Regions from separate parts of the Paenibacillus sp. ALE3 genome, predicted to be linked through region 2. Evidence: riboswitches for the same ligand, from Rfam matches in the RefSeq annotation. Region 2 holds a riboswitch; the other holds the start of a gene.
What was found. A riboswitch is a leader RNA that binds a small molecule or an ion and turns the genes downstream of it on or off. The one in region 2 is predicted to bind cyclic di-GMP.
Positions count from the first base shown of each region.

Region 1: another riboswitch for cyclic di-GMP. It lies ahead of ACXHJ2_RS17385 (glycosyl hydrolase); the one in region 2 lies ahead of ACXHJ2_RS21650 (transglutaminase-like domain-containing protein).

Region 1 is NZ_CM134214.1:3,874,525-3,890,795, reverse strand. Features, by position in the region: gene ACXHJ2_RS17400 (UDP-glucose dehydrogenase family protein) at 1-219, shown strand, start outside; gene ACXHJ2_RS17395 (hypothetical protein) at 565-837, opposite strand; gene ACXHJ2_RS17390 (sugar phosphate nucleotidyltransferase) at 886-2,262, shown strand; cyclic di-GMP riboswitch class I at 2,418-2,499, shown strand; gene ACXHJ2_RS17385 (glycosyl hydrolase) at 2,513-4,114, shown strand; gene ACXHJ2_RS17380 (hypothetical protein) at 4,163-6,457, shown strand; gene ACXHJ2_RS17375 (hypothetical protein) at 6,767-6,949, shown strand; gene ACXHJ2_RS17370 (helix-turn-helix domain-containing protein) at 7,001-7,369, opposite strand; gene ACXHJ2_RS17365 (YveK family protein) at 7,699-8,448, shown strand; gene ACXHJ2_RS17360 (CpsD/CapB family tyrosine-protein kinase) at 8,429-9,106, shown strand; gene ACXHJ2_RS17355 (sugar transferase) at 9,191-9,889, shown strand; gene ACXHJ2_RS17350 (GDP-L-fucose synthase family protein) at 9,923-10,861, shown strand; gene gmd (GDP-mannose 4,6-dehydratase) at 10,882-11,871, shown strand; gene ACXHJ2_RS17340 (flippase) at 11,994-13,337, shown strand; gene ACXHJ2_RS17335 (hypothetical protein) at 13,324-14,592, shown strand; gene ACXHJ2_RS17330 (glycosyltransferase family 4 protein) at 15,224-16,271, shown strand, end outside.
Region 2 is NZ_CM134214.1:4,826,912-4,843,182, reverse strand. Features, by position in the region: gene opp4A (oligopeptide ABC transporter substrate-binding protein) at 1-571, shown strand, start outside; gene ACXHJ2_RS21695 (LysR family transcriptional regulator) at 633-1,571, shown strand; gene ACXHJ2_RS21690 (amino acid ABC transporter permease) at 1,599-2,249, opposite strand; gene ACXHJ2_RS21685 (amino acid ABC transporter permease) at 2,264-2,923, opposite strand; gene ACXHJ2_RS21680 (transporter substrate-binding domain-containing protein) at 2,995-3,825, opposite strand; gene ACXHJ2_RS21675 (amino acid ABC transporter ATP-binding protein) at 3,872-4,609, opposite strand; gene ACXHJ2_RS21670 (cupin domain-containing protein) at 4,938-5,402, shown strand; gene ACXHJ2_RS21665 (GGDEF domain-containing protein) at 5,484-6,101, opposite strand; gene ACXHJ2_RS21660 (class D sortase) at 6,237-6,887, opposite strand; gene ACXHJ2_RS21655 (LPXTG cell wall anchor domain-containing protein) at 6,994-10,623, opposite strand; gene ACXHJ2_RS21650 (transglutaminase-like domain-containing protein) at 10,983-11,753, opposite strand; cyclic di-GMP riboswitch class I at 11,805-11,886, opposite strand; cyclic di-GMP riboswitch class I at 11,927-12,005, opposite strand; gene ACXHJ2_RS21645 (helix-turn-helix transcriptional regulator) at 12,113-12,988, opposite strand; gene ACXHJ2_RS21640 (DUF445 domain-containing protein) at 13,572-14,828, shown strand; gene ACXHJ2_RS21635 (hybrid sensor histidine kinase/response regulator) at 14,975-16,271, shown strand, end outside.

The DNA.
Region 1 (16,271 bases), 950 kb from region 2:
CAAGCCGCCGAAAGAAGCGATGCTGTGTGCCTGCTGACGGATTGGGAAGAGTTCAAAGAAGTTGATCTCGTGCAATTGGGCTCCATTCTACACAAGCCAGTGCTGATTGATGGTCGCAACGTATTCACCGAGGAACAGATCCAAGGCTCTGGGCTGGAATACTACTCCGTGGGTCGTCCGCGGATGAGTGGATGGAACAGAGATAAAGTGGAAGTTTAAAAAGTGACAGATTAAAAAGTGACTGTGGTGATGTGGGAGGCGCTGAAGGCGCTGCGCGTCCAGATTGTTCTTCCGATTGCTGTTACCCCCGGATTTTCTGGATTGTATAAAACATTCAAAGGTTAAAATCCGGGGATAAAGGCAAACGCTGACGCTTCTTCAGAACAATTCTGCCCGCTCCGCTGCTTTTGCCGCACCAAGTCACGATGTTTAATCTCCCACCTTATGGGATGGGAGTAGAAGGGCGTATCAGAAGGAGCGGCACAGTTGAAGCCGCTCCTTCCGATTAAGACGCCATTGCAGTTGTCGCAGTAATCTTGGCAAGGCGTTACGAAACCTCGATTACTAGAAGCTTGCAAGCCCAGCGGGCAAGCGCCGAAAGCGTGAGATTTTTACAGGCTGACCGGACTTAATAATGTCCGGTCGTGCCTTTTGCACCACAAGGTATGATCGATATGATGCATTTTTGAGTAGCGCAGGAATGGATTTGAATCTGGAGAAGCGATAGCGTTCGCCTTTGGACCGGGATTCAAACCTTGATACGATATTATACAATCGAATGAATCCCGGTCCAACAGCGATCGTAAGATCAAATCCAGCCCGTAGCGGGTCACTCAACCTTGCCCCATTCGATCACCAACCAATATAGAGAGGAAGTGGAGATTTATGAAGCTCGTACTTTTGTCTGGTGGTTCCGGTAAAAGATTATGGCCGTTATCCAACGATTCCCGTTCCAAACAATTTTTGAAGGTACTGGAGAGCCCAGAAGGGATTTCGGAATCCATGGTACAGCGGGTATGGAGACAATTGGGAGACAACGGATTATCCGAATCCTCGTTTATTGCGACAGGGAGAGCGCAGGTCGAAATGATCCAGAGTCAAGTCGGATCGAATACGCGCATCATTGTTGAGCCGGAACGCAGAGATACTTTTCCTGCGATTGCGCTGACAGCGACTTATCTATATTCCATTGCGGGTGTTTCGCCTGATGAAATTATAGCTATATTGCCTGTAGATCCTTATGTAGAGGATGCTTTCTTTGCTTCCGTAGCCCAACTCGAACATACACTTCAGGAGAGTGAAGGAAAGCTTGCACTAATCGGGGTTGTCCCTTCCTATCCTTCAGAGAAATACGGTTATATTATTCCGAAAAACGATGCCACCCAAGGTAGCACAGGCTACTGCGAAGTGAGCCATTTTCAAGAGAAACCCGACCGGGAGCAGGCGGAGCGTCTAATAGAACGCAATGCTCTATGGAACTGCGGGGTTTTTGCATTCAAATTAAGCTATTTGCTGGATATTTTGGCATCAAAGGGCCTGCCGCTGAATTATGAAGAAATGCAAAAACAATATGCGTCTCTGGAAAAAATCAGCTTTGACTACGAAGTAGTCGAGAAGGAAAAAGACATCGTGGTGCTTCCGTACGATGGTTTTTGGAAGGATCTAGGAACTTGGAATACACTCACAGAAGAGATGTCTCATCAGCAAGTGGGTAGAGGGGTAGTAACGGAAGATTGCGTCAATACGAGTCTTATTAATGAGTTGGACATTCCTGTGGCGATCATTGGAACGAATGATCTGATTGTAGCCGCTAGCCCAGATGGCATTCTTGTGACCAATAAGGCAGAAAGTCCACGCATCAAGGAAGTGCTCAAGGCTCATGATCAGCGTCCAATGTATGAAGAACGTCGTTGGGGACAGTATCGGGTTGTAGACTATGTAAAGTATGACGAGGGTAATGAGGTACTGACCAAACGAATCCGCGTACACAAAGGTAAAAATATCAGCTACCAGCTTCACTTCAAACGAAGTGAAATCTGGACCATTATTAGCGGCGAAGCGGAAATTATTTTGAATGAGAAGCTACATAAAGTGAAGGCCGGTGACGTAGTTCGCATCCCTGAAGGGACGAAGCATAGCATTTTGGCTGTAACCGATGTGGATTTGATTGAAGTTCAGACTGGCTCTGAGTTGGTTGAAGAGGATATTGTACGCTTTTGTATGGATTGGAATGAAATTTCTCGTCATCAATTTATCTCGTAATTATTTGCGTAAAAACGTAAAAAAGAAGATTTGATGAAAAATAATGGCCCAAACTGTCGAAATTGGGCGAAAACCTGTAAATTCATGAACATGACCTATTAAATTTTGGTAAAAAAAAGTCGATACTTAGGGTAAGAAGGAATCCAAACTCCTTCCAACGATAAACGCAGCCCTGTCGAAAGACTGGTACGCAAAGCTAAAGGGCCTTCCCGTAAGGATGGCAGCCTGGCTACCGAAAGGAAGAGCTAAAGTGAGATTCAATTTTATTCCTCTGTATCGACTGATACGTCATGTACTCCCCGTTGTTATACTTTTTTCTTTGTTTCCCGTCGGCTTTGGTGATTCTCTGTCTGTGGTGAATGCCGCTTCATTACAACCTGTTAATTCGGACGCTTCTACTCAGGCCCGTGAACTATACAATTATTTACTCAGCATCTCTGGAAAGAAAACAGTCACTGGTCAGCATGATTATCTGGAAAGTCCAGATGAATTAAGCAACAAGGTCCAAAAAATCAGCCAGGCGTATGTGGGTCTGCACGGCTATGAGATGGGAGCCATCTCTGGTCAATCCGACACTACAGAAGCAGCACAACGTAAAAATGTCGTCGATAGCGCTATTCGTTGGAGCAGAGCTGGTGGCATTGTGACGATGACTTTTCATGAAGCGTTGCCGGGTAGACCGCTGACTTGGGCCAATGTGCAGGCGAAAGTAAGTCAGGCGGAGTTCAATAAATACGTGACACCAGGCACTACGCAGTATAACCTCTTCATTGCCGATCTGGATAAGGTCGCTGTATCGTTAAAGCAGCTTCGTGATGCAGGTGTTCCAGTATTGTGGAGACCTTATCATGAAATGAATGGTGACTGGTTCTGGTGGGGAAACAAAAACAATTTCAATCAGCTATGGAATATCATGTACGACCGTTTTGTAAACACGCATCAGTTGAACAATCTGCTGTGGGTGTGGAGTCCCAATGCTCCCAATTCCTACACTGTCCCGTATACCCCGAAATATCCGGGGGATGACAAAGTGGATATTTTGGCAGTAGACATCTACAACAATGATTTTAAGCAAAGTCATTATGAAGGACTGCTCGGGTTGGCACGGAATAAGCCGATTGCCATTGGCGAGCATGGTGAGATGCCTAGCTCTGAGGTGCTGCAGGCACAGCCCAAATGGGTGTATTCCATGACTTGGGGCAAGATGCTGACTGAGAATAACACAACCAATCAAATACAGGATTATATGAACGATTCGAGGAGTTTGACACGGGATGATGTGAAAAATGGGCTGGCAGCAATCCAACAACCTGGGGCAGATGTGCCGACTTTACCGGATGAGGGACAAAGTGAGCCTATCCCGGTTCCGCCAGTAGTAATCGTACCCCCAGCTCCGACTCCTCCTTCTGTTCCTGATGTAGTATATGTGAACGGGCTGCGGGGCGAATATTTTAACAATATGAATGTGAACGGCAGTCCTGTTTTGATCCGTACAGACAGCAAGCTGGATTATAACTGGCGCGCCGTTGCTGCTGATCCCAAGGTAAATGCCGACCAGTTCTCGGTTCGCTGGACAGGTAAAATCAAACCACAATACAGCGAGACCTATACATTTACAACTATATCCGATGATGGTATTCGCGTATGGGTAGACGGCAAGCTGGTGATTGACAGTTGGTTCAAACAAAGCTGGACAGAGCGTAAAGGCAGTATTGCTTTGGAAGCAGGTAAAATGGTAGATCTAAAAGTGGAATACTATGATGAAAAAGGCGATGCGATGGCTCGTCTGATGTGGGAAAGTCAGCATGAAGCGAAAGCGGTGGTTCCCGGAAACGCTTTGTTTCTTCCTTGATAGATACTCTTTCCCGGTCATAAATTTTGAGGAGAGAGGGTGTATCATATGATGAAAAAATGGTTGACCCATAGGTATACGGTCGTATTATCCGGATTACTAGGTGTCGCAGCTCTAGCCATGATCGCTTGGTTTATATACACGCCTTCAAAAAGTGCAGAATTGCAGACGGATAAGGTAGCGGCGGCCAGTCCAGTATGGAAGCTGGGCCAGAGGGATGACTCTTCAGCGGAATTTAAAGGAGTAGTCGGTAGGGATAATATCGAAATTTCTGCAGCAGCAGCTTCTACTGAATCCTCTGCTAAAGGAACATTCTCGGCGTTGTCGGAAGCAGAGAGTACAACAGTTCCGGTATTGCTCAGCAGTGGTGATATTCCTCCAGGTTTGAATGCATCCACGAATCCAGAACTGTCACTTCAGTATAAACTGAATCAGGTTCCTCCCAATGGTATGATATTCCGTGTTCGGATTTTGGATGCGGGCAAAGCGGTGCCGCAGATGGCAGTCTTTTCAAATCATCAGCTGTCCGGAATTATTCAGATTGCCGGGGTATCCGGTACTGGGAGTACCTATAACTTCAAAAATAACTACGAGCTGTATATCCCCAAAGAACAATTGCAAAGTGGTGTTAACGTACTCAAGCTAAAGACAGCGCGCTGCCTATACTGCTCCTCTGCAGAAGATAAAAATGTGTGGTGGACTTGGGATGACTTGAGCTTGGAGACGTTAGCTTCCCCTGCGGCCGAACCAGTACATGGGAAATATATACTGACCGGTACGAATGTGAATAATAAAGAATTTTATTATGATCAGGGTGCAGTTAAGCATCTACCTTACGTTCTCAAATGGCTGGGAATTGCTTATAGTGGCAACGTCATGAGGGTAACTTGTGCCAGTAATGTAGGCAAGGCATGCACAGATGTGGATGATTACTATCAAACGTTAAAGCAGTATAATATGCAATCGTCTGCTTTGTATCTATACACAGGTGATATCAAGCTGCAAAAAGATGGTACTCTGCCAGAGACGGCCAAGCAAAAGTTGCGTGATTATGTAAAAAAATACGGTTCATACCTTCAATATTATGAAGTAGATAACGAACCTGGATTGTTTAACCGTTCCAAGGCGGTAGACCTGGCTGTGGCTAAGTGGTTGAATACGGAAGGCAAGCAATTGGCACCGCATCTCAAAACCGTAGCGCCGGGTTGGGCCTACTGGCCGACATACTCTACCAAGGCGTGCAAAAATCAAACCGGAGGTACGCAAAAATGCGGTGATCCGGATGGATGGGAACGGGACCCGGCGCAGCGTAAACAGCTGGAAGAAGTCACCGACCTGACCAACGGACATGCCTACGGTGAATCGTATAATGAAGAGGGCGGGGGCAGCTTCGTTCAGAATTTGAAAACCTTCGGTGGTTCGAGCAACGGACTAGCGAAAAAGATGCTAAACACGGAGTTTGGTACTAACGATACGCATCGAGACAATCCTGATTACGGGGCTAGTCAGCCACAAGCAGCTGCATTCGATCGGATTATGCGATCGCAAATCGGGTTTGCCGATATGTTTATCCAGCACGCTGCTTTTTATAAGGATTATACGCTGTTTAAAACGGGCTTTGATCTGCAAAGTCACAACCCGGCTAACACGGAAATTTATCCGTTTGGGCAAGGACAGGACACTCGCGTTAAGATCATGAGACGCTTGAGTCTAGCGTATGCTACGCATGGTAAACCGCTGACTTATACCATACTGAATCCAGAGGAGACGAAGGATAAGATGGTCTATGTTCGCGCGGTGGATACATCCAAGCTTAAACCACTGGCAGGTAGCGGCGCTACCTCGAACAAATTGCTGGTGAACCTAGTGAATTTTGAATCCACAACGCAGACCGTTCGTGTGCGGGTAACGATGCCGAAAGCTGGCTTGTACACGGGGGAACGTTTCGGAGCGGGTTCCACCTACTCTCAGGCGCAGCGATCCATATCAGGGCTCAAGGCTTCTCCTGCCCTTGATTTCGAAGAAAAGCTGGGGCCTGGCGAATCGGTACAATATATTTTGGAATTAAAAAGCACAGATCAGGCCGCAGCCTCTGCTCCAACAGAGGTCAAAGCCGCCTCTATTCAAGATGGAGCGGTGAAGATTAATTGGCTTCAAGCAGAAGGCGTAACTTCCTATGATGTGCTGCGTGCTGACCGGACAGACGGTGCCTATCAGGTGATTGCCTCGCAAGTAGAAGGAAGCGCGTATACGGACCGCACCGTAAAAGCTGGAAGTCATTATGTCTACAAAGTCCGAGCGACCGGAGGTACTCAGGTTTCTCAGGCAGCCGAGGTTGCTTAGTTACACCGGAATGCATATAGGACCTTACCTCATGAATATCTAACATCATTCCGAAAGAAAGCAAAAAAGAACCTATCAGGAGAAAATAGGACCTGACAGGTTCTTTTTTATTTGTAAATCGTTCTGAATTGCCAATACTTTACGTATAATGGAGAAAAAAATAAGAAAATCCTTTTATATTCTCGTCATAAGACGACAACATTGCAGGTATGTATTCATATATAATAGTTTTGTTCATGACTATACATACATGGTTTGTAGGGAATTTCTTTCCGGTGACCAAGACTAATAAAGTGAGGTTAGTGCTGAATGAACAAGGAAACAGAATTAGGGGGGAATGGCCCTCTTCTTCGAGACAACGCACGGAAAGCAGGCAAAGCAGCCATCCACTTGGACATCCGGAACATTTTGCTCCAATGTGGGATCACGACACCAGAATGGCTGGAGGGCGATGCTGATAGAACGAAGTACCGGAAAGACAAGCGCGTGTAATTTTCAGTTGCTGATCCTACTTGAGCAAAACATCAAGCAGCGGCGCGTTCCTTATTCCATCATTCGTTCCATTCGAACAAACGCGATAAAACGTTTGGCTTCTTCCTCAGACAAGGTGCGTCCGTCAATCGTCAGGTTAAAACGTTGCAGGATATTCTCGTCGGACAGTTCAAGCTGATCCACAAATTCCCTCACATCTGAATCCAATATTGCTGTCGGGTGGCTCGTACGTCCCACCAAATAATCGATGGTTACCTCGAAAATATCAGCGAGCTTGGTCAGGGTCTCAAAGTCTGGCTTGCGTCTATTTTTTTCATAGTGAGAAAGAGCCGCCCGCGTAATTCCGAGGGATTGCGCTAATTCCTCTTGTTTTAGTCCCTTATGTTCTCGTAATTCAGCGATGCGGGTTCCATAATTCATCTATTTTTCCTCCTGAAGGCAAGGTTAAGAGAGGTAAGAAAAGCAATTTTGCGCTTGACAAGATACAATTTGTATCATAAATTAATTATGCAAGTTACATAACGTATCTATATTTCATAGTTTTCACTGATATCTTCATTTATATACCCTTAAGAGGCCAACGATGATTGAGCATTTTGTGCTTATTCGCTGGCTAGACCTTCTATGCGCTATTATACAACATTCTACTATAGATTAGAGGGTCATGCATCGTTCTTTTCCCCGTCATGCAGAGGATCAGTACAAGCGTTATTCCATCGAAAACAAGTCAATCAGGGAGGACTGGTCTTGTGCAGTTGAAAGAGTACATCCGTTTGATTCGCAAAAAAATGTGGTTAATTGGTAGCATTGTACTGCTGGTGTGTACTGTAGTAGGCATAAAAAATGTATATTTTACCCCGCAAGTTTATGAAGCTACCGCCAAGCTCATTATTAATCAGACGCCACGACCGGACCGTGCAGGTGTCGTCGATTACAGTGTGGTGCAAACCAACATAGCCTTAACGAACTCCTATAAGCAAATTATGATCTCCTCGGCGATTATGGATCAGGTGGTCGCCAGCTTCCCCGATCTTAAGGTTACTCCGTCAGCTTTGGCGCAAAAATTAAGAGTAAACACCGCAGGTGATTCACAGGTCATGGATGTTACAGTCCGCGACTTATCGTATACGAAGGCTGTGAAAACCGTCAATGCGGTAGCCAAAGTATTCAAACGGCAAATCCCCTCTATCATGAAAATGGACAATGTCACCATCCTAAGCGAAGCCAGCCTGAATGATCCAGCAGTTCCCGTGAACAATAATCCCGCTATACAGATTTTTATTGCTTTTGCCATTTCTTTATTGCTGGGAATAGGCTTGGCGTTTTTGCTGGAGGTATTGGATGATACATTTAAAAATGAGGAAGATATTGAAAAAGAACTTGGTCTGCCTACCTTATCCCTGATTACAAAAATGAAAAAAGAAGATAGACGCTCTGACAGCTCTACTACAACTCCTAAACAGGTAGGTGAGGGACAATATGCCGCGATTAATCAATAATCAGCTCGTTACATCCTTGCATGCTCAGTCTTCCGTGTCGGAGGAGTACCGCATGCTCCGCACTAACATCCAGTTTTCTTCTATAGACGAGCCGATTGAGGTGATGATGGTGGCGTCCGCTCAGGCGGGTGAAGGCAGAACAGTCACGATTAGCAATTTGGCTGTAACCTATGCGCAAGAGGGAAAAAAGGTGCTGGTTATGGACATGGATTTGCGTCGGTCCTCCTTGCATCATATGTTTGGTTTGCGCAATCATACAGGGCTGACACGGGTACTTGCCAATCAACAGACATGGCAGGATGTGGTTCAGGAAACCGGGATTGATCATCTGCATGCGATCACGGCTGGACCGAATCCACCCAATCCGTCCGAGATGCTCAGTTCCCGTAGAATGAAGGCTCTACTGGTTGAGCTCAAAGAACATTATGATGTGATTCTGATGGATACGCCACCCCTGCTGTCTTTTCCGGATGGCCTCATTGTAAGTGCCATGTGTGATGGTGTCATTTTGGTAGTGCAGGCAGGGAAGGTCAAAAAGGATGTCGTTAAGAAGGCGAAGGCAAATTTGGAAAGAGTAAAGGCGCGCATTTTGGGTGTAGTGCTCAATAACGTGAAGCGCCGCGCCGAGCGTGGTATGGAGGAACGCAATCTGACATGAATAAATCGGGGGGAATAAGAGTATATAAGATTCTTTTAACAATGCATAAATAATATTTATCAATAAGGAGTGAGGTGATGAGACGTGTCTTCTTCCCGCTCGAACAAGGCCAAAGTGCTGAGCGCGTCAGTGGATGTATATCCGGTCGCTCATGGGCTTGAACGACGACAAGGATGGAGCGTATATCCGTTCGTGAAGCGAAGTATGGACATTATACTGTCTTTTATTGGAATCCTCGTACTGTGCCCGGTATTTCTGCTCGTCATTTTGTTGATCAAGCTGGAGGACCCCAAAGGAAGTGCATTATTTTATCAAATCCGTATTGGTAAACATGAGCGGCCGTTTCGCATGATCAAATTTCGTTCCATGGTGTCTGATGCCGAAGCCAGATTGTCTGCATTGCTGGTGGAAAATGAAATTGAGGGTGCGATGTTCAAAATGCGGGACGATCCTCGAATTACCCGTGTGGGTCGCTTTCTTCGCCGAACGAGCATTGACGAACTACCGCAACTCTTCAATGTACTGCGTGGGCATATGAGCCTTGTAGGGCCCAGACCCCCATTACCAAGAGAAGTCCATGATTACACTATGAGGGATAAGCTGCGTCTGACGGTTACACCGGGCTGCACCGGACTGTGGCAGATCAGCGGTCGTAATCATCTAAGCTTTGACCAGATGGTAGAACTGGATTTGGAGTACATATCTAGACGCAGTTTTCGCACGGATATGATCATCATGCTGAAAACATTCCGTGTGCTGCTGGGCTCCAAGGATGCATATTAAAGTCATTTTAACAAAGAGGGGTAGGAGAGAAGAATGGAGCTTCATTCCAACATTTATGTAGCAGGGCACAATGGACTGGTAGGTTCCGCTATTGTCCGAGCGCTTCAGAAAGCGGGATATCGTCATATTATTACTCGCACAAGCCGTGAACTGGATCTGCGCAATAAAGAGGCCGTAGATCATTTTTTTGATACAGAGCCCGTGGATTATGTATTTCTGGCAGCAGCCAAGGTGGGCGGAATTTTGGCCAATAACGAATATCCGGCTGATTTTATCCGTGACAATCTGCTTATACAAACAAATGTGATTGATGCGGCATACCGGAAGAATGTAAGCAAGCTGTTATTCCTAGGCTCTACATGTATCTATCCCAAATTTGCTCCACAGCCGTTGCGAGAAGAATATCTGCTTACAGGTGAGCTTGAGCCTACCAACGAGGCCTATGCGGTTGCTAAAATTGCCGGGATCACAATGTGTCAGTCCTACAACCGTCAGTATGGAACCCGTTTTATTTCGGTGATGCCTACGAATTTATATGGTCCGGGCGACAATTTTGATCTCCAAACCTCTCATGTGCTACCTGCGCTGATCCGCAAGTTTCATGAGGCTAAGCTGAATCAATCTCCGACTGTAGAAGTATGGGGCTCCGGTACGCCTCGGCGAGAATTTCTTCATTCGGATGATTTGGCTGATGCCTGTCTATTCCTGATGAATAACTATGAGGGAAATGAGATTGTAAATATTGGTGTGGGTGAGGATATTTCCATCCGTGAGCTAGCTGAACGAGTCAAAAATGTAGTCGGCTATGAGGGCGAAATTACTTTTAATACTTCCGTTCCTGACGGAACGCCGCGCAAGTTGGTAGATGTATCTCGGATTTCCGGGCTGGGCTGGTCGGCGCGTATTTCACTAGAAGAAGGATTAAGGTCTGTATACCAGGCATTTCAAGGTCTGGATCTGGTTGAACAATAAATAACGGTGGGGGAATTGGAATGAAAAAAGCGCTGATCACTGGGATTACCGGACAAGACGGGTCTTATCTGGCTGAGTTGCTGCTGTCCAAGGATTACGAGGTGTACGGGGTGCGCAGACGAACCAGCACACCGAACTTTGAAAATGTAGCGCATATCCAGAATGACATTCACTGGCTTTCTGGTGATATGACCGATCTGGCTTCGCTGATCGAAGCCGTCCGTCAGTCCAACCCGGATGAGGTCTACAACTTGGCTGCTCAATCCTTTGTAGCGGCCTCATGGCCGCAGCCCTTGGCTACAGGGCAAATTACAGCATTATCTGTCACCAATATGCTGGAGGCGGTTCGAATTGCCAAGCCGGAGGCGCGCTTTTATCAGGCTTCAAGCAGCGAGATGTTCGGTAAGGTACTGGAGACGCCGCAGACAGAAATGACCCCGTTTTACCCACGTAGTCCTTATGGTGTCGCCAAGGTGTACGGCCATTGGATTACAGTCAACTACCGCGAAAGCTTTGATATGTTTGCTTGCTCCGGTATTTTGTTCAATCACGAATCGCCCCGCCGAGGGTTGGAGTTTGTAACACGCAAAGTGTCGGATGCAGTAGCTCGTATCAAGCTGGGATTGCAGCAGGAGCTGCGTATGGGGAATTTGGATTCCCTGCGAGACTGGGGTTTTGCAGGGGATTATGTAAAGGCGATGTGGCTGATGCTTCAGCAGGATCGACCAGATGATTACGTGATTTCCACGGGAGAAATGCATTCTGTGCGTGAACTGCTGCAAATTGCTTTTTCTCATGTAGGTTTAAATTACGAGGATTACGTCGTGATTGATCCGCAATTTGTTCGACCGGCAGAGGTAGATCTATTGCTTGGCGATTGTGCCAAGGCGAAGGAAAAGCTGGGCTGGCGATTGGAAGTCGGCTTCGAGCAGCTTGTTCGTATGATGGTGGATGCAGACTTGGAGCGTGTAAAAAGGCAGGCTGCAGTCGAAGCTTCTGTCGTCGTGTAAGAGGTGGAGAGGCCACCCGCCTGGCCGGGGGGTCTCTTCGTTGTACATGATTTCAGCTGTATGACAGCTCAACAGATCATAAAGCAATGCTTAAGGTCATTTTTCAAGATGGAGTAGAACATATGACATTAGTCAAGAAACGTGCCAAACCGCGCAGAAGTTTGCTGGTGAATACATCCTGGCTGTTCGGTGACAAAATGATTCGCATGGTATTCGGGCTGGCGGTTAGCATCATCATGGCGAGAGTGTTGGGACCAGAGGAACTGGGAAAATGGAATTATGCGGAATCCTTTTTCGGGATGTTCCTGATTTTCACGACCCTTGGCTTTGATTCTATATTAGTACGCGATCTTGTCAAACACCCTAAGGATGAGCACGAGCTATTGGGTACGGCGGTTCTGCTGAAGTTGTTAGGTACTTTGGTAGCCATTGTACTGTCCTATTCCTTTATTTCACTGCTCAGACCGGAAGACAGCTCAGTACGGTTAATTAATCTGATTCTGGCTACGGCCTCGGTCTTTCAGTTGTTTGATATTATCGACTACTGGTTTCGTGCGCAGATGTTGTCCAAATATACGGTTGTTGCCAAGAACACCGCCTTTGTCCTCGGTTCCACCGTCAAAATCATATTATTGTTGTCCGGTATTCCAATCTGGGCAGTGGCGTTGTGTGCTCATGGAGAGTTTCTGCTCGGAAGCCTGCTGCTGCTGTATTTCTTCCATAAGGAAGGACGGCGTGTGAACAAGTGGACGTTCCGCTTCACAACTGCTCGGCGAATCATGAATCACAGCTGGCCGCTTATTTTGTCCTCCTCCGCTGTATATGTACAGGCACGGATTGATCAGGTCATTATCGGTGAATTGTTGGGAAACGAAGCAGTCGGGCATTACTCCGTTGCACTCCGACTCATCGAGGTGCTGGGCTTTATCCCGGTCGTGCTAACGACAGCCTATGCCCCGGTGGTGACGCGTTCCAAGCAGAAAGGAAGCGACGAATACAGACGGACGTTGTCTAACGTGTATCGGCTGATGTTTATATGCTTTCTTGTGACATCAGTCCCCTTATTTTTTCTATCCCAATGGGTAGTAGTTGTGCTGTATGGGAGAGAGTTTGCTGAAGCAGGCTCGCTGTTGTCATTGTTTGCCATTCGTCTATTTTTCACCAACTTTAGTGTCGCCAAAAGCTTGTTTATCACCAATGAAAATTTGTTCAAATACACGTTGCTGACCTCGGTAATAGGTGCGGTTACGAATATCGCCTTCAATTACGCGCTGATCCCATGGCTTGGGGTTCGAGGGTCCTTAGTGGCGACGATATTGTCCTTTACGATATCTGTATTTCTAATGGATTTGTTATTTAAGGAAGTCAAAGCCAATTTGGGTTGGATGATGAAGTCAATCCTGACCTTCTGGCATGTTCATATTACAGTACCGAAAGTTGGAGAGAACAATCATGATACCGATTAAACCGTTTGTTCGGCATGAGGGACAGTGCCCGCATTGTGGAGACACGTTACATGGTGGAGAGGTGCTGTGGCAGGGAATCCACGTATGTGTCAGTACTAAGTGTGAGGGTTGCGGACGTGAATATCTTGAGGATATGAGGGTCGGTCATGCGACGTATTCACCTTATCGTGTAGAAATGCCTGACTATATCCTGACCGGTGATGCGAAGTCAAGAAAATGGCTCGGAGAGCCTTTGCGGCAATCCTTGATGAATCCTTCCTATGATTTAGCAGTCGGTATGACCGTGCATAAAAAGAAAGCTTCTTCGCGTGTAATTATTGTCAACACCATAGATTATTTATATGGTCATGCGTTGCTTAAGCTGCTGAATGTTCAGCGCGAATACGAGCAATCACCGGAAGTGGGGATCATCGTTATTGTGCAAAAGTCGCTGGAGTGGATGGTGCCGGCATATGTGTCTGAAATTTGGACGGTCGATGTGCCGTTCAGCAAGGCACGAAACTTTTATCCTCTGCTACATCATCGGATGATTGAGGAATTGATACGTTTTGATGAGGTGTATGTCAGCCCGGCATATTCACATCCCAGCCAGTTTGAAATTGAGCAATTTACAGGGGTCTCCCGTTATGACGAGGAGCGTGAGTTGAAGCCACGCATTACCTTTGTATGGAGGGAAGACCGCTTGTGGAGCGGCAGCCATCATATTGCCAGAGCGGTACAAAAATTCCCACAGCTCAAACGTGGCCTGAAACCGCTAATTTATCATCAACGCAGCAAAATCATTGGACTGTTCCGCAGACTGAGAGAAAGCTTCCCTGATCATCGTTTTACAGTTGCGGGACTTGGACGCACGGGAAGCTTCCCGGCATGGATTTCTGACGAGCGTGTCTCACGCTTTGATCGGGATAGTGAAATGCGGGTATGTGAGGTGTACGCAGCCAGCCGATTAGTCATTGGCATTCACGGCTCCAATATGCTGCTGCCTTCTGCACATGCAGGTATGACGATTGATTTGATGCCTAAGGACCGATGGGGCAATTATGCCCAGGACATTTTATTTCACGAAACGGATCATCGGCTTACAGCCTACAAATATCGCTTTGTACCGATGGAATCGAGCGTGACTTTGGTAGCGGATATGGCAGTAGCCCAGCTTAAAGGGGCAGACCATTTTAATATGCAGATGATGGAGGAAAGACAGCGGCAAGGGGAACATTCAAGTTGGAGGGGAAAGGCCGCTACGGGACGGGTTTGATCTTCCGATCGCTGACGCTTCTCCAGATTCAAACCCTTACCCTCCGCTATCCACCGCCGCCCAAAAGAATTTCCCCCAGCCTATAAGGTGGGGGAGGTAAGAGCCGCCTGGCGATAGCTGCGCCCTATCGCCGCGAACTTCACACCGAGCATGCAACCGGTGTAATTAATGCTCTGCTTAGTTCTCTCTCAAGGCGAAAGAACTTGGTGAATAGTAATCACGGCAAGCGACAGTCAAGCCTAGTTAAAGCATCTTGCTCAGCTTAGCGGTAGTATAGCCATGCTTGCTTGTGAGCGTGCCATAACGTGCCAAGCTTACAAGTTGTTTGACGAAACAACGCCCTGTATGTATTCGCACGCGTACATCGCGCAGCGATGGCACTTTATGCCCAGCATCCCCTTTTTTAAGATGGGTGACTTTATGGAAACGGGGCTCAGCAGCGGAGTGGATGGAATCGTTCTGAAGAAGCGATAGCGTTCGCCTTTATCCCCGGATTTTAACCTTTAAAGGGGTATATAAATCAGATGAAATCCGGAGGTAACAGCGATCGGAAGAATGATCCATCCACGCAGCGGGCTCTAAACCCCGCATGCCATAACTCACCCAATATGAAATGGCAGGAGTACTGATGATGATTCCAAAAATATTGTATCTTCGCAACTTTGCCAGCAAGGTGAATGGAGCCTCATACAATTTGCAGGAAGTCGGCTTGGGTAAAGCGCTCGTCCGTAAAGGCTACGATTGCGATATTGTTTACTACAATGATCGTAAGGAGACCCATCTGGAACAGGTCTACCGCCACGCAGGCTGCACCTTGCGCATAATCTGGCTGCACGGGTTCAAGTTCTTAAGCAACAGTATCTACAGGGATGTTCTCAAAGATTCTTTTCTGGCAGCTTATGATCTGGTCATTACTACAGAATACAACCAGATCATGACCTACCTGCTTTCCCGTAAATGTCCCGATAAGCTGGCGCTGTATCACGGTCCATACCGAGATAATACGCATGCGCTGATCCGCAAACTGTACGATGTTATGCTGCTGCCTAAGGTGACAAAGTCTCTACGCCGAACCTATGTCAAATCCGATCTTGCCAAGCGCTATCTGGAGAATAAAGGCTTTGACAACGTGATAACGATTGGGGTCGGACTGGATCGCAGCAATGTAGAGAGAGGATTCAACAGTGACGACAACAGTGGAGCGCGCGAGGAAAACCGTGAGGTTGCGAATGAGCTGCGTCGGATCGGAGATCGCCCGGTGCTGCTGTATGTCGGTGTGCTGGAGGAACGGAGAAATATACGTTTTATGCTGAGTACGTTCAAAAGAGTACTCCAAAAGCATCCTGGCTGCCTTTTGTTAATGGTTGGGAATGGACGGAAGATAGATACGGATCGTTATTGGGCTTATGCTCAGCAACTGGGGTTGACGGATAGAATTATACATTTTCCAAGAGTGGAGCAACGTCATCTGTGGCAGATTTACGGAGCAGCGGATGTGATGCTGTTTCCGACCCAATACGATATTTTTGGCATGGTACTGCTGGAAAGCATGTTGTTCCGCGTCCCGATTATTTCTTCGGTGAACGGTGGCTCGGTTACCTTGATTGAGGACGGAGTAAGCGGAGTGATGCTGAGAAGCTTTTCGGAAGAGGAATGGGCTGGCCGTATAGGCACGTTGC
Region 2 (16,271 bases):
ATATGTGGATACCAATGGAGATGGATACCGTGAAGACCCTAAGGGCAAGGAACTGGTGCTCCATTATGCAGCAATGAGCGGGGATGCGACGGCCGAATCGCTGGCTAAGTTTTATTTGCAAAATTGGAAGGATGTCGGGCTTCATGTCGAACTGGTGGACGGTCGTCTGCTGGAGTTCAATTCTTTCTATGACCGTGTGCAGAAGGATGACCCGGGCATTGATATTTTTGGCGGCGCATGGAGTACAGGTACAGATGTAAACCCTAGTGGGCTGTATGGACGCGGAGCCAGCTTTAACTACTCGCGCTTTACCAGTGAAGAGAATGATAAGCTGTTGCAGGAAGGGGTGTCTGTGAAAGCCTTTGACGACAATTATCGTAAAGATATATACAATCAGTGGCAGGCGTATATGAGCGAGGAGGCGCCCGTTGTACCGACGTTATTCCGTTACTCGTTGGAAGCAGTAAATAATCGGGTAGCCAATTACGATATTACCCGCGGCAAGGAGTACGATGCAGACGCGTTTGCGAATATTACGTTGACCGCGGAAAAAGCAGAAGTAGCCCAATAATCTAAAAAAGCGCAATAACCTGAAGAAGCGCGAACCGGATTGATCCGATCTCGCGCTTCTTTTGACCTGTTCATGCAAACATTCTGGGGATTCTCGAAGGGAGAGAAGGAAGACGGAAATACGTCAGCTTCAATACTTCATAGCCGTATGCGAGGAACTGCATTTTACGAAGGCTTCGGAAAAGATCGGTATCTCTCAACCCACGCTTAGCTTGCAAATTAAGGCGCTGGAAGAGGAACTGGGCATGACGCTCTTTGACCGTGCAGGCAAGAAAATCAAAATGACAGATGCCGGGAAACTGCTGCTGCAACACAGTGCGCATGCGCTCAAAGATTTACAGCAAGCGAAGGCTTCTATTGAGGAACTGCGTACCGAGCAACGCGGCAGTTTACGGATTGGTCTCGCATTACCGGAGCTAGAGGAGTCGTTGCAAGAGATGTTTGCCCACTTTCATCGGTCATTTCCTAAAATCAGCTTGCACATCTGTCCATCCTTTGATGTAACAGAACAGCTGCTGGATAACCGTGTGGACGTTGGCATCACCCTACATTCGGGTACAGATGAAAGGCTTGTCCAGCTTCCTCTTCGCACAGAGAACTACTGTCTTATTGTCCCCGTAAATCATGCATTTTCCAATCGTTCTTCCCTTATGCTGGACGAATTGAGGCATGTACCCTGGGCGATGCAGCCAGAGTGCCATCCCGGCAGGAAGCTGATTGAGAAGTGCTTCCGTGATCGCGGTTATCCCTTTGCAACCGTCCTGGAAACCAATTCTATACCTTCAATCCTGCGCTGGGTGCAGGAGGGACTTGCCGTAACCCTACAGACGAAGTCCCTTGCGGCCGAACTGGATCGTTCACATTTTTGCACGGTACCTATTTTGCGTGGCGTGCCTCAAGGTCAGCTAGAGTTGATTTATCGGTCTGACCGTTACCAGGGAGAAGCTGTGAAGCGATTGATTGAACAGATACAAGCTGTACTAACAGAGTGTTCCAACTAGTGGCAACCCTGATGAGTACTACGTGCTTTAATGTGTACGAACTTCTAGCCTGCGAGCAATCAGTGACATACTGTAATTAACGGCAAAGTACAGGAAAGCGGCGAACAGCAGAGCTGGAATGACAAAAGATTGATTTTGTCCACCGACGATCTGAATGTTATGCGTCAGCTCCGGCAAACTGATAATGACAGCCAGTGAGGTATCCTTGAATAGGGAAATGAACTGGCTGACAATAGGAGGTACCATGCGACGAAGCGCTTGGGGTAGAATGATATGCCATAAGGTTTGAGAATAGCTTAGACCGGAGGAACGTGCGGCTTCCAGCTGTCCTTTATGAACCGAATTGAGACCGCTGCGTACAATTTCGGCAATCATGGCTCCCTCGAAGATCGACAGTCCTGTAATGGCTGCCCACTTGAGGGAAATCGATAATCCGATGGATGGCAAAACCATGCCGATGAAGAAAATAATGAGCAATAAGGGCAGGTTGCGAATCAGATCAATGATAAAGGCTGCAACCTGTGAAAGGACAGGTATACGGGCATAGCGCAGGATGCCGAACACAATACCGAGAGCGAAGCTGAATATGATAGAGTAAATAGCGACCTCCAGCGTGAGCAGGAAGCCCTCCAGTATAAAACGCACATTAGGCCATGCAAACAATCCACCGAAATCCATACGGGCTTCCCTCCTTAGGATGTTTTGGAAAAGCGTCGCTCCATATATAGCACAAGAAAGCTGAGTGGAACCGTCAATGCAAGATACAGCAGCGCCGTGATCGCATAGACTGTGATGGGCAGGAAGGTATCTGAGTTAATGAGGTCCGAGTAATACATGAGATCCAGTCCAGCCACAATGGCCAGCACGGAAGAGTTTTTGACCAGATTGATGAATTGATTGCCGATTGCAGGCAGTACAATTTTAATGGCTTGCGGTAAAATAATGCTGATCATCGTCTGGTTGTAATTCAACCCGGAGGACCTTGCCGCCTCAAATTGTCCCTTGGGTACAGATTGAATGCCGGCACGTATAGCTTCTGCAATAAAAGAGGCGGTGTACACAGTCAATCCAAGCGTTCCAGATACAAAGCCGTCCAAGGGGATGCCCAAAGTGGGAAGACCGAGATAAAAAAACAGTACAACAATCAGCAATGGAATATTGCGGATGACCTCTACATAGACAGTACCGATCCAGTTTAGCCATTTAAAAGGCGCAATTCGGAAGATGGCAATGATAGCCCCCAGAATGAAGCTTCCGATCAAGGCAATAACACTAGCTTGAACGGTATGAAGCAAGCCTTCTCTGAAACGATCGCCATGATCGAAAAGTACGTTGATATCAAAAGTTAGCATCTACGGGTATACCTCCTTATCCAGAGCTAAGAAAGGAAGGAGCACGCAATCGCGGCTCCTTCACAAGATCATTATTCGGGTTTAACCCCAAGCCATTGCTCATGCAGCTTATCGTATTCACCATTGCTTTTCAGTTCCTTGATCGTATCATTAATGGCTTGCAGCAGTTCGGTCTGACCCTTTTTCACTGCAATGCCGTAAGGTTCCTCTGTGAAGTTCCCACCTACTAGGGTATAATTCGGATCTTGCTGTTGCATGCCAAGCAGAATAGAGTTATCGGTCGTCAGCGCTTGCCCTTTACCTGCCTTGAGGGCGTTGAAGGCATCTTGATAGTTTTCGAACTCTAAAATCGTTGCTTTGGGCGCTTTTTCGCGGATATTTTTTGCGGAGGTAGAGCCTTTAACAGCGAGTACCTTGGTATCGGGTGTCAGGGACTCCAGACCGGTGATCGGGCTTCCTTTTTTCACGAGTAGGGATTGCCCTGCATTAAAGTAGACATCGCTGAAATCGACCTGTTTTTTGCGCTCATCCGAAATGGTCATCGTGGCGATAATAGCGTCGATGTCCCCATTTTGCAGTAAGGTGATTCGTGTTTTGGACGTGACTTCCTTGAGTTCGAGCTTGGTTTCATCACCAAAAATATGCTTGGCTACAGCCTTGGCGATGTCTATATCAAAGCCCTCGACTTTCCCGCTAGCCGGATCTTTTAGTCCGAATAACTTGGTGTCGTACTTCACCCCAACGACCAGTTTTCCACGCTGTTTGATGGCTTCCAGCCCGTTGGAAGCTGCTGCTTCATTTCCTGACGTTGCTGCTTCTTGCTTACCTCCACAGCCTGCCAAGACGAGCAGACAGGTTAATGCAACCAGCACCAAAGTACTCCACTGAAATCTTTTTCTCATCAAAATGATCCCCTTTCAATTTTTATTCCAGTTAATAATAGTCTGTTTAATGATGAATCAGACGGCTCAGGAACAGGCGAGCCCGTTCTTCACCCGGATTCTGAAAAAACTCAGCAGGTTGGCTGTCTTCCAAGATCTGTCCTTTGTCCATAAAAATCACGCGGTCAGCCACTTCACGAGCAAAGCCCATTTCATGAGTGACGATGACCATCGTGATGCCTTGATGGGCAAGCGAGCGCATGACATCCAGCACCTCTCCGATCGTTTCGGGATCCAGAGCTGAAGTCGGCTCGTCAAACAGCATAATTTTCGGATTCATTGCAAGTCCGCGGGCAATTGCAACCCGCTGCTGCTGTCCACCGGACAATTGGGCGGGGTAGCTCTGTGCCTTTTCTTCAATTCCGACACGCTTCAGATAGGTGAGGGCAGTTTGAATAGCTTCTTCTTTTGGGATGCCCAGTACCTTCATCGGTGCCAGTACAATGTTCTCAATCACCTTTTTGTGGGGATACAGATTGAAATGCTGGAACACCATCCCGATATTGCGACGGAAGGCGTTAATATCAATCTTTTTGTCATGCACGGGGACATCATTAACGATTAGCTCCCCATCAGATATCGTTTCCAGACGATTGATGCAGCGAAGCAGGGTGCTTTTACCTGAGCCGGAGGGACCGATGATGACAACGACCTCGCCCTCCTTAATCTGAAGATTGATGTCTTTAAGTACATGAAAGTGACCGTAATGCTTGTTGACATTGCGAAAATGGATCAGAGAGCTCACCCCTTTTTTGACTTGAATACATCGCTTAGTAGACGGAATGACATGATGCAGTTCTATTAGAATTTCGAAATTTCTCTCATGATACTATAAGCTTACAATAAAAAACAAGATTTTATGTCAATAAACTTTACGTGAAAAGTGTTTTTGGCTGTTTTTACACTAGTTATTTGTTATTTATATGATGAAAACGAATATATATCCACAATTTAATGTTATTTAGTTTGACATAAACTATGAAACCTCGACATGCAGAGGGAGAAACGTGACAAAAGCAGCGCTATGTTTTACAGTAGGGAAGAAGGAATTTAGGGTAAAGGAAGGATAGACAATGACGAAAGCTATTTCACCGCTAGTCACGGCATTGGGCATGGAGCCCCATCCAGAAGGCGGCTGGTACAAAGAGATGTGGAAGGCCAATTTTCAAATTCCGAAGCCTGTACTGCCGGATGTGTATTCCGGTCCGCGCTTTGCAGCTTCGTCTACGTATTTCTTGCTGCATCCGGGTGAGTTCTCCGAATGGCATGTGGTCCATTCTGACGAGCTGTGGTTGTACCATAGTGGAAGCCCTATAGAGTTAAAATTGGGTGGAAGCGGAGAAGAACCTGGCGAAGAAACGGTAATTATCGTTGGTGCAGATGTGGAGGCAGGACAACATCCACAAGCACTCGTACCAGGAACTGTATGGCAAACGGCACGTCCGCTGGGGGATGAGCCTGTGCTGGTAACCTGTGTTGTTGCACCAGGATTCCACTTTGATGATTTCAAGCTGATTGCCAAGGGTAAGGTGGAGTAGGAATGTTTTATCGGCGGGTATAATCCTGGATAAACAGGACCTTACCCGCCTGATTTGTTGTTACGGGTATTTTTGTTAGTGTTAGAGAGTTGCCATTTGTTGTATACTTTGGATCTTTGTTTTTTTTCGAAAACCAGCTGCAAACTTTATCACTCGTGCAGTACCATATGATCTGACGTTTGGCCTCTGTTTGATCCTCTGGTATACAGCATAGCGGTTTCTCCCCATTCCTTTCGCTTGGTACATGGCGATATCGGCCTCTTTCAGTAAAGAAGGCAGGGGCTTCTTCGGAGAAGGATGCATAGTAATCCCGATGCTACCTGTAACTTGAAGATTGATTCCCTGGATGTTATAAGGAACGCTGATTTTTTGCAGCAGCAGTTCTGCCAGAACTGTGACCTGATCGGCATCATAATCCTTCATAATGAGTAGAAATTCGTCACCACCGATTCGAAAAGCTTTCTGATGGGAGTTTGTTACCTGGAGTAAATGATCGCTTACCCGTCTGAGCAGCTTATCACCGATTTGATGTCCATATGTGTCATTAATGGCTTTGAATCCATCCAGATCAAGATACATAATAGCAAAGCCTTCCTTGCCGTTGCTTCGTTTCCAAAATAGCTCAAGTGCATTCCGATTGAATAGACCCGTTACAGGGTCCTGATAGGCAAGTTTCCGCAGCAAATTTCTTTCCATCATCACAGAATGTAAAAAAATTAACGTATATATCCACAGCGCCAAAGTTAGACCGATTAGAAGTAAGGCTGTTAAAGATATACTCAATGGGTTCACCACCAATATAGTTTATAGATTATTCCGCTTCTATTAGCGGCATTAGGTTAGTTGTCTGGCATGAACGATGAGTCGATGTGTCGGATTTACAAGAGGATCACAGGTAATTAGTGTGAGAAGCTTTTGTTTCTTGATGCTTTTTAAAACGGAGACATTTGAAGGAGTGACGACTGAAATGTTGTAGACCTTGTATACGTATTTTTCACCCCGAGTGTGAATTAGAATCTGATCTCCGATTTTCACCTCATTAAGCCGGTTAAATAAACGTCCAGTTGTTCGTGAGCGATGAGCGGCTATGGCAGCATTCCCCACCTGGCCGAGTGTCGCAGTTTCCGACATATGTACGGCTGCATATCTCATATGCTGTTGGGTTGCACCTTCGAGTACAGGAAGTTCCAGCCCGATACGATCAATCTGGATTGTAGCGATTGGGGCTTGCTCTGAAGCCGACGATGGGGGAGTGGCTTGTGACAATTGTGGCCCATCCGCTGCTGCAGTATTTGTCAGCCAATTGGACAAATTTGTATATCCTTTCATCATTTCGGGAGTCAGTGTCGATGTATCTGTATTTGATAATGATTCAGCTTCCTGTAATAGCTCTTTTTGCTTTTGATCTTCCAACCATTCATTAGCGGTAGGAAATAACATGATGATGATTCCTAAAATGATGCTCACGTATGCCAGCTTACTCAATTGAAAAGCCTCCTAATACAGTAATCCATAGATCGGACATGTAAAATAATTCCCCTTCTCGCTAGTGATGAGCTGAGAAGGGGGATTTTTGATTATAAAATGTTATTTATTTTTTATGCGTTCGTCTATAACCCAGATAGGCCCCCAGAAGAATTAAGAACATGCCACTTACATAGAAGGGAGCAGGACTGTCTTCTCCTGTCTTTGGCAATGTATCCACCTTGGGTGTATGACCCGGATCACTTGGATTCTCTGGTTTTTCTGCTGGTAGGCGGATTACACCCTTAGGTACTGGGTCTTCTTCAATCTTCACGGGCGGAGAAGGCTCCTGGTGAGGATCGGCTTCCGGTGTCTCAGGTTGCACCCCTGGTTCAGCGGATGGTTGCGCCTCTGGTTCTACAGGTGGCTGTTCAATAACCGGAACGCCCAACGGAACATCCTCATCCTCGATAATTTTCGGTTCTTCGGTTGTTACGGGCGTAACAGGCGTCGCCGGAGGTTCAGTTATTTCAGGGTCCTTATCATGTTTTTTGCCTGAGCCCGGACTCGTAGGTGTACCCGGATCGGTAGGTGTACCTGGGTTTGTAGGCGTACCTGGGTTTGTAGGGGTGCCTGGATCAGTAGGTGTACCCGGACCCGGATCAACAGGAGTGTCTTTTTTGTTGGTGATTACGATTTGTTTAATGCCTGAACTTTGTTTAATAGTTGTATCTATTTTGATTTCTGTTTTTGGCGCTGTTATTTTGTAGCCTTCAGGAGCAGTAAGCTCCTCCAGGATATAGTCATCATAACTCAATGAAGAAAATACGATTTTCCCGTCCGAATTGGTAGTTTGGACAAGAGGTGCTCTTTTCTGATTCTTGTCATAGAGTGCAAAACGTGCCCCGGATAGAACCTTATTGTGATCGTCCTCATCAACTTTGGTAATCTCCAGACTTCCCGTAACTCCTCCTCCTGATCCTGAACCAGAGGATGTGCGCACGGTAATTTCCTTACTTGTTTCCCTGATTTCGGTGGTCAAACGGTCGCCCTCGAAATTAACCTTATTGCTCACTTTTGCCTTGTCTTCAGCTTGAAGAAAGGATTGATATTGCAAAATATAACCCGATGATATAGCCTTCGCAAAGGCAAGCTCAAAGGATTGCTGACCTTGAGCAGTCGTTGTTATTTTTAGCTTATAATCCTGATCCTTGACTAACTCAGTGTCCCTAACAGCTTCTCCGTTGGCAGACACTTTGGTGGAGTATAGATGAAAGGAATCTTCAATCAGAATTTGATTATTGCTGGGCGTATCCACGATCTTCGCATTGGAAACATGGGATTGCCCTTCATTGATATGGATGTTCCAGTCGATTTTATTTCCATTCTGAGCACCGGACTTTGTCACGTATTCTCCGCCGTGGGGTACAGACACTTTGGCAGCCCATTCCGAATCTACATTTTTTCCATCCATAAGCAGAGCGTTATTGTTAATCTCTTTATCAATAAGCTCCCCTTCCAATGTTGTTTGGAAAGTGACCCAGTAAGGAGAGTTGATGGACTGGTTAAACTGGATGCGCAGTTCGTTGTTGTTAGCGGCGGAAGGTAAAACCAGAGTATATTGGCTCGAAGGTACTTCGGCCCCTTTCTGTACGCCATTCCACCATCCAAGCAGGGTCATATCGTATACCTTAACAGAATTTGGGACCAGTTTTTGCCCTTGTAACAAGGTATCCCTAATTTCAGCATGATTCAGAGTTTTGCGGTTATAGTTGGCCTTAATGTCCCATGTAATTTGCTTGGAGCTGGCATTGTAACTACCTGACTTCGCCCCATTTTGCTGGGTCATATTGTCCGGCCATAATCGAGCTTCGGCCTCAGCAGTTTGTGTTGTTCCGTTGTATAACCAAGTGATAGAGGCTTTATTCCAAAAGTCCGGCTTGGTTTTGTCGATTTTCCATTCATTGTTAAAGGTAGTTGTGTAGTTAATGGTGTACGTGTCTTGAATCTTTTTATGAAAACGTATAGTGAACCCTTTTTTGTAATCCAGCGTAAGAGGGATCAGTTCGTAGTCTGTCGGTGATGTTAGTGTTGTTTTTCCGTCCGCGCTTTGGATCTTCAATGTGTTCGGCAATAAGGCCAGACCGCCATTCGGAAAGGCATCGTCGATAACGATTTGATCCATTGTATACTTATCCGCATTAATAGAAATGACCCAAGGAATTGTTTTGGTGTTATAGTTCGGTTCCTTATAGCCTTTGGTGATAATTATACTTTTCAGTTCGGTGGTTGTTTCTTTTGTTACCCCATCAGAAGTTACACTGTTCGTTATTTTACTATTTTTAACTACACGATCTATAGCCTTTGTTTGATAACGGATGGTATATGGGGCTTCAATATCCGTATTGAAAAGCAGATTGAAACCATTGGTACCATGATCGTCAGTAACTGGAGTGACGCTGTATTGGGATGCAGGGAGCTCATCCTGTGTATCCCCTTTATACACTTTAAGTGAATTTATGATGAGTTGTTGGCTGTTATTAAAACGGTCACTTAACGCGGCTTTAGCTGCGGGAATTTTTTTGTTGGCAAAATTATATTTGATTGCCCATGAGATCGTTTGTGTGACTGGGTCGTATTTCTCCACTTTTTTGCTTAAAAAATCCCCGCGTTGAACAGTGACTGTAGCTGTTGCGGAGGTATCCTTCACATCGTCCCCTGAAAAAGTGGCTGTGTTGGAGAAACGAGTATCCTCGCTTGTTATGTTTGTGGAGTATTGAATTCGGTAGGCGCTGTTAATACTCTCCTCGTTAAAACGGATTCTGAAGCCCGGCACAACCGGATCAGCCTCTACTGTATACTTATCTGCGCTAACAGTGTCCCCCAGCACGGTGGTTCCGTTCACATTAATTTGTAAATGGTTTACCCGGATGGAGTCCTTGACTAGTTCTAGTCCTTGGGGAGTTGGGTCGGTTACTACAGCGTGTTTGATAGGATCCAAGTGTTTATTTACGTCAACTGTCCAATGAATTTGGTCTTTTCCATCAAACTTTCCTTGTTTCTCCATTGTAGGACCAGCTGCAGGCTTAATATTTACGATAGCCGTTTGCTCGCCGCCTTTGATCGGGATCGCAATAATAACTTGTGTACTGCCTTTTTCTATTTGTGTGCTAAATTCAGTTTTGATCTCTAGCTTACCGCTGACATTAGAGTGGCTTTCTACGTAATCATTAAATGTCATAACCACTTTACCTTGACGGTCTACGGTAAAATGACCTACTTCTCCATCTGTATTCGTCAAAGGAGACGTAATATCTGTGTAAATTTGGAATTGCTCAGGTAATTGAAAGGTAAAGGTGTCTCCAGCTTTATACGTATGGTTCGGCAGTTCCCATTCATAGCCTAAATGGATGGCGGAACCAATATCAATACGGCTATCGGGATTATACACTGCATCAATAACACTTCCAGTAGAATCTGTAAGGGTTAGCTTGGTTAAAATACTTTCTTGAGTTGCCCTAACTTCAGAAGTTGAGCCAGCAGTTGGTTCAGGGACTGGAGCCGGGACAGCAGGTGGGATGTTAATTGGCTCTGAGGGCATTGGATAAACATCGTTAGTCACACTCTGAACCGGATCGGTTCCTGGGGTCACTGGCAGAGTAGAGTCGGGATTTTGTGCATAAGCTTGTGTTGTGCTGAACAAACACTGCAAAAAGAGCAATAGCGCAACCGTTGCTGTATTCCATTTTTTTCTCATACGGTAAACAAATCTCCTATTCTTAAAATACTCTTATTTAACGGCTAATGGTTATTCCTTCGAGGTCGAGAGAACTGTATTTATATATTCATCATTCATTCATATGATGCTATGTTAGCCGCATTAATTACTTGTTCAGAATTTATGAAAATTCATGTTCGGGATGAACCTCCTCCTTTTGACTCGAAATTAGATAATGGTTGGAAATCTCATTGTCTTCCTGGACTAGAATACATGCCACATCTCAACAATTTCTCAACAAGGATAGAAAAAGAGCCTTGATCATGTGATCAAGGCTCTTCAAGAAATGTAGTTCTATTTTTTCATTTTTTAAAAAATATGAATTAAAAACATTGATATTAATATTGCTTTGTTTTAATGTATTTGGAGGGATCTTTGACCATTTCGAATTTCTGTTTACCCATATACAGTGCTGCATCTACTGTAGTGTCTACGACCACCCACTGATTATCGATGTAGACCTCATTCCAGGCATGATAAGTGTCCACGTAGGAAGATTTGCCCATAACCAGCTTGGTTGGTACATCTACACTTCGTAACATAGCAGCCATCAGTGAAGCATAACCATAACAAATATCTTTTTGAGAGCTTAGCGTATGATCAATTTGTGGCAGATAGTCAGTCGTTAAGGCAAAGGCCTGATTGGAGTCATACTTGATATGACTAATTACGTAGTCATAGATTTTTTGCAGCTTCTCGCGATCCGTTGTTGCACCTTGGGTTAACTCACGGGCTTTTTGAATCGCTTGATTAGTACTACTCCAGTTAATATTTTGAACGGAATTAAGATACACCGCTTTGCTATCGTTTAGCTTTAACTCGATCGTATCTTGTCCTATCACTTTATATTGATTACCACTAAGCTGTTCTAAAATACTGATGTTATAGTTCCCATTACCCATTTGGAGAGGAAATACTTCTTCGGATTTCCCGGGTGTTAAATTATAAGAGTATTTTTGTGCATCTTTGGTAACCAAAATCTTGGTTTTAACGTTAGGTTTAACAGGGTAGCGCACACTGACCGTCCCATGATTTACATTGTTTTGGTCCAACCATGCAACACTATCAGCAGCGTAAATTGTCGAATTTAAGAGAATTGCGGACAGCATGAAAAATAGGAGAAGTGTGGAAAGTATCATTTTCCCCATAAAAAACTTCCTTTCGGTGGCCAGGCTGCCATCATCAATAGAAGGCCCTATAGCTTTGCGTCCCTGCCTTTCGACAGGTTTGCCATTTCGTATAAAGTTTTCGGGAAAAATAAGCACGACAAAAAGCCACTTCAACCGGTAGCTGGCTGCCATCATACAGAAGGCCCTGTAGCTTTGCGTCCTTGCCTTTCGACAAGTTTGCCATTTATCCTGAATAGCTTGTACTATTATTCTATCAGTTAGGTACTCTATTAGGCAAGTTTAAATCTCAGATTTTCGCTATTTATCGACAAAGAAAGCTTGCAGATTATACATAAGACCTATTTTATACGGTTTCCCCATTTTTTGCGATAGGAATGAGGCGTTTCTCCAATGTGCTCTTTGAACAGATTGATAAAATGACTTGTGTTGGGAATGCCCACATATTGTGCGATGTCCACAATAGCTACATCACTAGTTTTAAGCCAGCTTTGAGCAGCCGTGATACGAACATTAATAAGATACTCAATAGGGGAAAAGCCAATCTGTTTTTTAAAGTTTTTAGCCAGGTTGAACTTGTTTAGACCAAACATTTCTGCTAGCGAATCCAGCGTGATCCGCTCACAATAGGATTGATCCAGATATTGCTTTACCTTGCGCACCTCTGCAGTTCCATCTGAATTTGCATTGGGATTGGTGTAAGGGTGCTGTAAAATAATCGTTAACAAGTCAACGATTATCCTGGATGAGAGCAGCTCAGATGATAAGCTTCGTTCTGGCTGTACATGTAATAAGGTGCGCAGCTTGTCCAGTACTGTACTTGAATCCTTTAGTGAGATTACGGGCTTATTGTGTTTATCGAATTGTTCGTAGAAATGGTCAATAAGATTGCCATATAGATTCACACTAATAAACTCCCATGTCTTCTGACAGGAAGTTTTGTACTGTACATATTCTTCGCAATTAATAAAAAGCATATCATGAGGTTTCAATATATAATCCTTGCCCCGGTATTGTAATTCCCCTCTCCCAGACAGAGTAAAAAGGAGCAAAAAAGAGGTGAGCTTTTGCCGTTCCATTACATAAGCATCTGTTTTGAAATAGCCTATTTCCTGTATATAAAAGAGGGATTTTTTAGCAAAAGCAGAGGGTGTACATATAATTGCAACTGGATCATCGCTCCAGACATACTGGGCATTTTTTTGGTTTGTTGTCATATCCAATTCCTTTACAAAAGAACAATTTTAGTAAGACAATTGTAGTTTGTTTCATGAATATCCTTTTAGAACCGGAGTTCCCATTTACAAAGGTTATTTTATCACATTAAAGTATATTCATGTATCGATTTGGGGTTATACATCATATAACAAAATTAACCAGAAGGCACCTATTTGAAAAGGATAAGGTCATTCTGGAATTTATTCCTTAAATTGATGGAATAAAGAATGAGGTTGGAAATAATTAATTTCCTCAATGAATATATCGTAATCTTGCAATTCCACTTTTTGAGGCATTTATCCTTTAGGTTGCAAGAAAAATGGGACCATAATTCGACAAAATGATTCAAAGGGCTCATTTTGTTAGAAAATAGTTGTAACTTAATTGTTGTGATTTTGTTCACGAAAATGTATGGATAAGTGTGGTTATGCGAACTCAATTTAAGCTAATGTGCAAATTTTAAATATCATGCAATTTGTTGACAATAGAGTATGGTTACCTTTGGTATCTGCACAGGCAATGATATGATGGTACTACAGATGTAATGAAACAAATTTTACTGTTAGTTTGGAGGACTACATGATGGGAAAAACAAAAAACACAAAAACCGCAGCAGCTTGGTCACTTGTTATGATGGGAGCGGGCTTTGCTGCTACGTTACCTTTTCAACAATTTGGCTGGGCCCGTCTTTTGGCCGGATCTTTTGAAGCCGGACTTGTAGGAGGGTTGGCAGACTGGTTTGCCGTAACCGCGTTATTCCGTCATCCGCTGGGCATTCCGATTCCACACACAGCGCTTCTCCCTAAAAATCGGGGAAAGCTGACCGATGCCTTGGTTAACACGGTCGAGAATAATTTGCTTCATAAAGAAAGTATTGCATCTAAAATTGCCGAGATTAGACTGGCAGAGCTGGTGCTGAAAAGTGTGGAAAAAGGAATACGTACGCCCGAAGCGGTTACTTTTATAGATGTTCTTGCCAAGCAACTTGTCCGTTCGATTCCGCTGGCAGAGCTGGCCCCGGCCATCGCAATCGGGGTTAAGCGACAGGCGACTGAATTCGATATAGGACCATTGCTAGAGGTGCTCGCCCGGCAAGCTGGCGAGCGAAAGTATGACCAACGGGCGTTGGATTATGCGCTGGAGCAGACGGAGTCCTGGCTAATGCGGTCAGACACCGGGGTTACGCTAGGCACCTTGGGGATGCAGGCTGTTAGCGGCTTGCAGGTCAGCGGGCTTATGCAGTTTGCCCTGAACGCTTTCCTTGGCTATTTGAATGAGGAGCGTATGGGCGAGATGATTCGTCACTTTTTGCTGGACCGCGTAGCGGAGCTTCGAGATGAAGGACATCCGCGTCGTCAGGCCGTCCTGGATGGGTTCAACACACAGCTGATTCATCTGGCAGCCAAAGATACGGTCAGGGAGGGGCTAAATCACTGGAAAAACACCTTTATTGATTCTTGGGAAGGTGATGCAGCTATATCCGATAAGCTCGAAGAGCTTCGTCGTAATCTGCTGGATTACATGGAAGATGCCAGTTATGTAACGGTGTACATTGTACCTTTGCTGGATCAAATGCTGTCTGATTTATGGAGAAATACGGAGCTGCTGGACAAGATCAATTCGTGGATCGTAGCAGGTGTTACCGGAGTAGTGGAAGCAAACCATAGCCAGATTGGTAATCTGGTTCGAGAAAATGTAAATCGAATGGATGATGCCTCACTGATCGCTTTAATGGAGGACAAGCTGGGGCAGGATTTACAATGGATTCGGATTAACGGTGCGCTTACAGGTTTTCTGATTGGAATTGTGCTTACTGGGGTTCGTATGTTGCTTGAGTAGCACGGACAATCTGAGCTAAGGAACGATAAATGATATTTGTGTAGATAAGGTTGTGAAACTATGAGGATTGGTCACCATCCAATGCTGCTGGTTCAGATGAGAGCCCGGCAACGGTACGTTGATGTATGGTGCCGGATCACCAGTAGATGAATAAGCGGAACTTTTTTTTAATTACGCTGTTATTTCTGATCGTGATTATCGGCTTGCGTTTGTTGTGGTTTGATTATTACCACAATCAGGATTATCCCCGGGCCAAGGCGGGAATTCTGGATCTGAGGGGCTTGAATCTGCAGGAGATAAAGACCCTGCCATTAAATGGGGAGTGGGAATTTTATCCTGGGACTTTATCTTCTCCTGCCGAACTGAAATCCTTACTTATGCAGAAGCAGCGCCAGACCATTCAGGTACCAGGATTATGGAGTGAGTCAGTATCTCCTGTGGATCATAAGGCATATGGCGTTGGAACCTATCGGCTGCTTATTTTGAGTGACAGGTCGGAGGACACTCTATACGGACTTCGGATTGGAAAGATCAGTACGGCATCCAACATATTTGTGAACGGTCGTTTAATTAGTCATAGTGGTCAGGTCTCTAGCAAGGTCGAACAGCATATAGGATCGACTGTTCCATTCTCTGCTATGTTTGATGCGAACAGGCAGACCATTGAGATTGTCATCCAAGTATCCAATTTTGATTTCTCTGCTAGTGGAGGAATTATGAAGCCTATCGTTTTTGGAAGCGCGGATGCTGTGAATAGCCGAACCAACTTCACGATTGCAATGCAGATTATGGTATGTATTATTTTGCTGCTTCACGGATTATATATAGTCGTTATATTTTTTATGAATCCACAAAAGAAGGCGCTTCTGTATTTTGCGGGAATTGTAATCTGCACGGTATTATCCATCTTGACAGACGATGACAAGCTTTTATTGGACTGGTTCCCCATTAATCTGAGTCTTTCGTTAAAAATAACCACCCTTTCCTATATTGGAATAGGCATGTGTGTACTGAAGCTAGCGCAGTCTCTGTTGGTTCGATCCCGAATCATTCAGATTGTTTTTATAGGCCACTGTTGTTTTGCGCTTCTGGTGTTACTTGCACCTACATCCAGCCTGTATGCATTTCTTATGATTCTTATCGCATTACCAGCTATTACTCTATGTGCTACAGTTCCCTCTCTTGCTTTTCTTAGAACATTCAGAGGGCAAAAAGAGGCTGTTTTTCTGTTGCTAGCATCCATTAGCATCGCATCCAGCATGCTGTGGGGCATTTTCAAAACGAGTGATCTCCCCTATTACCCTTGGGATATTGTGCTGGCTTTTGTGGCATTTGCATCGTATTGGTTCAAACGGTTTTTTAATACGAATGCTGAACTGAGAAGGCTGTCGGACAGATTGCAGCGCGCTGATCAGGTGAAAAATGAATTTTTAGCCAACACCT